One region of the Dietzia sp. PP-33 genome, then DNA from elsewhere that is predicted to be linked to it. Evidence: riboswitches for the same ligand, from Rfam matches in the RefSeq annotation. Region 1 holds a riboswitch; the other holds the start of a gene.
What was found. A riboswitch is a leader RNA that binds a small molecule or an ion and turns the genes downstream of it on or off. The one in region 1 is predicted to bind cyclic di-AMP.
Positions count from the first base shown of each region.

Region 2: linked by a shared signal. The riboswitch ahead of NJE57_RS07980 (transglycosylase family protein) and the one ahead of NJE57_RS10955 (C40 family peptidase) in region 1 are both predicted to bind cyclic di-AMP.

Region 1 is NZ_JAMYEI010000005.1:216,988-220,379, reverse strand. It holds gene NJE57_RS10965 (DEDD exonuclease domain-containing protein) at 1-634, opposite strand, end outside; gene NJE57_RS10960 (hypothetical protein) at 890-1,018, shown strand; cyclic di-AMP (ydaO/yuaA leader) riboswitch at 1,099-1,250, shown strand; gene NJE57_RS10955 (C40 family peptidase) at 1,264-1,878, shown strand; gene NJE57_RS10950 (NlpC/P60 family protein) at 2,041-3,186, shown strand; gene NJE57_RS10945 (glycosyltransferase family 4 protein) at 3,241-3,392, shown strand, end outside.
Region 2 is NZ_JAMYEI010000003.1:372,711-376,102, reverse strand. It holds gene NJE57_RS07990 (helicase-associated domain-containing protein) at 1-615, opposite strand, end outside; gene NJE57_RS07985 (hypothetical protein) at 718-918, shown strand; gene NJE57_RS07980 (transglycosylase family protein) at 1,004-1,633, opposite strand; cyclic di-AMP (ydaO/yuaA leader) riboswitch at 1,645-1,801, opposite strand; gene NJE57_RS07975 (hypothetical protein) at 1,979-2,260, opposite strand; gene NJE57_RS07970 (cold-shock protein) at 2,380-2,781, shown strand; gene NJE57_RS07965 (DUF2771 family protein) at 2,791-3,300, opposite strand; gene NJE57_RS07960 (MFS transporter) at 3,297-3,392, opposite strand, start outside.

The DNA.
Region 1 (3,392 bases):
CGTCGTACGCACGGAGCTCCGAGAGCGTGGCGACCCCACAGTCGCCGACCCGGGAGATGAGGGCGTGGAGAACGTCGACGGTCGCACGGGCGTCCTGGAGGGCCCGGTGGTTCGGCTCGACGGCCGAGCCCAGATGAGCGGCGAGCTCACCGAGACGATGACCGCGGGTCTCGCCCCGGTGGAGCACCTTCCGCGCCAGGGCGAGGGTGCAGACCGAGGGGGGGTCGGGCCACGGATGGCCGGTGGACGCGGCTGCCGCGCGGAGGAACCCGAGGTCGAACCGCGCGTTGTGGGCTACCAGGACGGCCCCGCGCGAGAACTCCAGGAACGTCGCCATCACCTCGCCCAATGAGGGGGCCCCGACGAGATCCCCGGGGGCGATGCCGGTGAGCCTGCTGATGTGTCCAGGGAGGTGGCCGTCGATGGCCACGAACGTGGACAGCTCCGCCCGGACCTCGCCGCCCCGCACGCGAACCGCTCCGATCTCGGTGATCTCGTCCGTCCCCGGTCGTGTGCCGCTGGTCTCCAGGTCCACCACGACGAACGTCACCTCGGAGAGCATCGGTTCGAGTTCGTCGAACGCCGCCTGGACCCCGGACGGTCGGGCCGGGACTCGGGTAGGAGGCGAGGGCATGCCGGAAACGGTAGCGACCCGGTCCGACAGGGCCGGGGTGGCCACCCGTCCGACGGCGACCGCGGGAGGGGATGTCGTACCCCGCCCCTACGGTCTGTCGCGGGCGGTAGATCGCGGCGCGGTAACGAATGGGCAACACGCCCAGGACGGAGTGTGATGTAGATCATGTTGTCGATGGACTGCTCACGGTGCCCGGTTCGCCCGCAACAGTGCGAGGACTGCGTTGTCGCTCTGCTCACTTCCGATTCTGTGCAGGTGAGCGCACTTTCCGAGGAGTCGTGCGGATACGTCCTGGAGCCTGAGGTGCGCACCGCGATCGAGGTGCTCATGGAACTCGGAATGGTCTCGTCCCTCGAGATCGTGGCTACTCACACCGCCGCGTAGCGGATGGACTGGACTTCGACGAGATGGTTTCGTAACCTTTTTGAGACCTCGGAAGTCATCACCCGCCCGCCGGTGGGGAGCCGGGGTCACCACCTAAGCGCCCGCAGGGCGCACCGGGGAACCACGTTCCACTGGGGTGAATCGCCTGTAGGCCGAAAAGGCCCGGGGGCGTAGGACAGACTTCCGTGTCCGAACCCGTCAGCTAACCCGGTCGGTGTCGCAGGAAGGAAGAGGATATCAGTCTCGTGGGAGCTCACAGCATCAAGACCAGTTCGACCGGGCGCCGTGCCGCCGCCGCAGGACTGCTCGCAGCCGGGGCCGCCGTAGCCGCCTCCGGTACCGCGGCCGCCGCGCCCGTGACCGTGGACGTGCCCGTCGAGCTCCGCCTGCCGGGCGTGCCCGCCCAGGTCACCGTCGACCTCCCTGAGGGCGTCGCCCTCCCCGCCGGTCTCGTGCAGGCGGCCCCCGCCCAGGCGGCACCTGTCGAGTTCGCCACCCCGGCTCCGGTCGTCTCCACCGGCCAGCGGATCGTCGACGCCGCCAGCACCCGGGTCGGTTCCCCCTACGTGTGGGGCGCCACCGGTCCCAGCTCGTTCGACTGCTCCGGTCTGACGTCCTGGGCATACAAGGAGGCCGGGATCTCCATCCCGCGCACCAGCCAGGCCCAGATCGGCGGAGGCACCCAGGTCGCCAAGGCCGACCTGCAGCCCGGCGACATCGTCGCCTTCTACGACGGCGCCAGCCACGTCGGCCTCTACGCCGGCAACGGCCAGGTCGTGCACTCCCCGTCCTCGGGCAGCTCAGTGCACTACGCCCCGCTGGACTCCATGCCGTTCTACGGTGCGACCCGCTACTACTGAGTCGCCCCGGGTCACGCGCTCTCCCGAACCCCGCCGACCACCGGACGCATAACCGGTGTCGGCGGGGTTCGTCGTCTGTACCATCCCGACCACGGAGCATGACGGCGTCTCCGCCGCATTCCGGTCGTCAGAGAACACCTAACCGAGAGCTCGACAGTGCCCATGACCTGCAGTGTCCGAGCGGTCGCGATATCCGTGGCCGCGGCAACAGTACTGAGCGCTGGTGCCGGGGTGGCCTCGGCGCAGATTCTCGCCCCACCGCCCGGTACGTCGCCGGGTGTCGTCGAGCCCCCTGCGCCCCCCGCCACTGTTACCGCCCCCACCACCCCTACCGCCCCCACCGTTCCCACCACCTCGATCGCTCCCACCGTCGACACCGCCCCGGCCGGCGAGGACCTGGCCGAGCTGGCGCGGTTGTCCGAGGAGGCCGGTGCCCTGGGGGAGGAACTGCATCAGGCACGGTCGGACCTCGACCGCGCGGTCGCCGAGCGTGATCGTCGCGAACGTGAGGCCGGTGTCGCCGTCGCACGTGCTCTGGCCGCCGATGTGGACGCCTCGCGGGACCAGTCCCTCGTCGACCGCCTCGCGACCATGCGCTACCGGGGGGGTGACACCGGCGCCACCCGTGCCGCGGTACTCGCCGACAGTCCCCGCGACCTGGTCGACCGGCTCGGGACCCTGCAGCGGCTCTCCGGTACGACCACCAGCGCGCTCGACGCGTCGCGGGCGGCCTCGGTGGAGGCCGCCCGCCTCCGACTGGACGCCGAGGCGGCCTCGGAGCTCGCGCGGGTATCCGCCCGGGACGCACAGAATCGGTCGGATGAGATCGATCGCCGGACGGACGAGATGAGGGCGCGGATCGACGAGGTGAGGACCCGGGTGGACGCGCTCTCGGACACCCAACGTCGGCTCTGGGCCGGAGGGCCGCTCGTGCCCCCGGGTTACGTCGCGCCGCCCGCCGACGGGGTCAACTCGGCCGCTCTGAACGTGGCCCTCACCCGACTCGGCGCGCCGTATTCATGGGGGGCGACCGGCCCGTCGGAGTTCGACTGCTCGGGACTCATGGTGTGGTCCTACGCCCGGGAGGGCAAGACGCTACCGCGGTCGAGTCAGGCGCAGGCGGTGTCGGGAGCGCCCGTCGCGATGGCCGATATCCAACCGGGCGACCTCGTGATCTACTTCCCGGAGGCGACCCACGTCGGCATGTACGCAGGCGACGGTCTGGTGCTGCACGCGCCGACCTACGGCGTCCCGGTCAAGCTGGAGAAGGTCGACGCGATGCCGGTCAGCGCGATCCGACGCTACTGACCCGGGGAGACCGGGCAGGCGCGTCGTCGTGGCGCTGTGGCAGGCTCGGACCCGATGACGAGGACCCTGTTGATCACCAACGACTATCCGCCGCGACCCGGCGGCATCCAGTCGTACCTGGAGACCTACCTGGCCCACCTCGACGCCGAGGACGTCGCGGTGCTCACCTCGACGTTCCGCGGGGACGAGTCGGCGGACTACGACGC
Region 2 (3,392 bases), on a different contig from region 1:
CTCGGCGAGTCCGGCATCGGCGAGTTCGGCCGCCGCGGCGCGGACCGCGTCCGAGGCGCCCGGACCGAGGGCCCCGACCGGTGTCCGGCCGCGGGCGATGGCCTCGAGAACTCCCAGTGCCCGGTCCGACAGGCCGCTCCACGCGGTGTCGAGCCCGGCCCCGACTGGCTCTCCGGGACGGGGAGCGGCCACCGGAGCCGCCTCGACCGCCGCGCCGGTGACGGGGACGATCCGGGCGTGCGCCGGGTCGCCCCAGAACAGCGCGAGATCCCGGAGGGTGCCCACTGCCGCGCGGAGAGCCGGCTCGTCGTCGTCGACACCCAGCCGTCCCGACACCGCGCCGAGTGGAACGGGGCCGGAATCGGCGCCGAGCGCCGCAGCGGTGGACAGCACCAGTAGCTCGGGCCACGTCAGGGTGTTCATCGCGCGCGCCGTCGACGCCGGCAGCCGCAGCCGGGAGGCGAGCACGTCGAGCGAGGCCGGGGGAGGGGTGGCCACGTCCGCGCGCAGCTCGCACAGGCGGACGAGGGTGTCATCGGACAGGCCGGCCAACCAGGCGGGAAAATCGGGTTCGCCGCTGGTGGGGTGTCGGGTCGTGACGCGCGAGGGGGACATGTCCGCACCAGCCTAGTGAGGTCCGGCGGCCGGCGAGTACCGGTGACGGTGGGATCAGACCCGGTTGCTGACGGATCGGGCCCGAGGTGAGAGAATGAACACGTGGCTGCCAAGAAACTGACCTACGACAACCCGGGATGGCCCGACGACTCGTTCGGCGAGCACCCCGTGACCGAACTAGCTGCGCTCGTGGCGGGGGGACTGTCCCCCTTCGGACAGGAGATCTTCCCGTTGCCGCAGCGGCGCCTGGACTACGTCCACCCGGACCCCGTGGTCCACAGGACCGTGTACCAGCCCCGCTGACCCCCGGCACGCGCGGGACACGACGACAGGGCCGCCCTCCCCGTAGGGAGTGGCGGCCCTGTCGTCGCGGTCTGGTCGAGCGGTATCAGTTGGCCAGGTAAGTGGAGAAGAAGCCGTCCACGGCCGACTGGTTGTCGGCGTACGCGGCGTCCACGAGATCCTTGTTGGCCTGGTAACCGTCCGTGATCGGGAGCGCGATGCCGCGCCCCTCGGCGAACGCGGAGAGCGTCGCCACATGGTCGGCGGCGGTGACGGCCTCCGGTGCCGCGGGGGCGGCCGGGGCCGCGGGAGCGGGGGCGGGGGCCGCCTGGGCGACGTCACGGGGCGTCGGGGCGGAGTTCAGTCCGAGCTTGGCCGAGCAGGCGGGCCACGCTCCCCAGCCCTGGCCGGCGAGGGTCTTCTCGGCGATCGCGATCTGCTGCTCGCGGGTGGCCTGGTTGGCGGTCGGCGCGTACTGCGTGCCGCCGTAGGCCGCCCAGGTGCTCGGCGAGAACTGCAGGCCACCGTGGTAGCCGTTGCCGGTGTTGATGCCCCAGTTGCCGCCGGCCTCACACTGGGCCAGACGGTCCCAGTCGGAGTCCGGGGCGGCGCTCGCGGCCGGTGCGAGGGCGAGCCCGGCGGCGGAGAACGCGGTGCCCGCGAGGACGACCTTCACCGCCGTCCTGGGCGCGGAGGCGGGGGTGGCAGCGCGGTGGCGTCCGGTGTTCGAGGTCATATACGCGTCAGTCCTTTTCACTCTGTGCCTACGGGGTGAGCTGTCGGGTTCGGACGAGTGCGCCCGGCCGCCTGCGGCGGCTTCACCCCCAGGCGACCTGAGGTCGCCGGCCCGTGGTGGGCCCTGATCGGGTCCCCCGTCCCCGCCCGGTAACGGTCAGTGTCGCATCGGCCGCAGGGCGGGGTTAGGTGGTGCGTCCGATGCCAACTCGCTGACGAGTCTGCATCGAACTGTAGCGGCTTGATGCCGGATCGTCACCATTCTGAGATAAAACCAGGTCGCAGAGGTCGACGGCCTCGGCGTTATCTGCTCGTTACCAGCGAGTTCGAGAAGTGGTGGGTCTGGTCACACCCTGGGAGGCCGCGAGCCCAGGATCGCGTACAGCAGGCCCAGGAGGAATCCGACCGGGGTGAAGACCATCGCACCCACGTAGAGGACGGTGGGTGCGTCCCGACCGAGGACGAGCGGGGTGGCCGCGGCGAGAACCGTGAACACCACTCCGACCGCGAAGATGGCCAGCGCCGCGACGAACAGGCCGCGGCGTCGCGGGCGGGTCGGGGCGGGCTCGGCCGTGCGGGGTGCCCAGGGATCGGGGTCGTCGGCGGGTCGTCGAGCGTCTGAGGTCACACGGGGAGGCTACCGGCCCCGCGGGGGCGGCGGACCAACGCGTGGGCGAGGGTAGTCTCTGAGGTTGGTCGAGGTTGCCGGGCGTGCGTGCGCACGCCCGTGTGGAGAGGTGGTTCGCGGTGCCCAGTGGCAGGGTCAAGTGGTACGACGCGGAGAAGGGCTTCGGCTTCCTGTCCCACGAGGGCGGGGAGGACGTCTACGTCCGCTCGGACGTGCTCCCGGAAGGGGTGGACACCCTCCGGCCCCGCCAGCGCGTGGAGTTCGACATGGTCTCGGGCCGGCGCGGCCCGCAGGCCCTGCGCGTGGTCGTCCACGAGGAGCCCTCCGTCGTCCAGGACCGCGCGCCTCGTGGCGGCCCCAGGCACTCGGCCGACGAGCTGCACGGGATGGTCGAGGACATGATCAAGGTGCTCGAGACGACCGTCCAGCCGGAGCTGCGTCGCGGCCACCGTCCCGACCACAAGGTGTCGGGGCGCGTGGCGTCCGTGCTCCGTGCGGTCGCCCGCGAACTGGACGCGTGACCGGCCTGCTCACCCCTCGTAGGTGACGCCGACCGACCACTCGCCGTTGAGGATGGTCTCGGAGCCGTCGGCCGCGTAGACGATCGCGACCGCGCGGATCGCCAGGCCCTCGATCCGGCCCTCGTCAGGGAGGGTGACCGGGATGAGGAGCTCGCCCGGCCCGTCCGGTCCGACGGTGTACTCGCGCACCCCGTCGGCGCGGATCTCGTAGACGTCGAGGGTGGCCCGGCGCAATTCCACCGGGAGCCGGACGGTGAGGGTGTGTTCACCCCGTACGGTGAACTCGCCCACCGGGTTGCTGTAGCTGGTGCCGTCGAGGTCCGTGGCGGTGAACGGGAGCACCTCGACGTGGTCGCGATCGGTGGCGACGGTGATCGCGGGCAGCGCCCCGTGGCGGGAGACGGATCCCTGCCACGCACCGACGATCGCGGCGACCATGATGATCATCCACGCCAGGATCGCCCAGGTGACGGGACGGACGCGGGGGCCGGAAGAGGGGGCATCGCTGGGGGAGCTCACTCCTCCATTCTGCCGAGCAGTCGGGCGCCCAACGCACGGGGGTCGCGTGGGACACCCGGGAACCTCGGTCGGTTGCCGCCGAGACCGGGGAC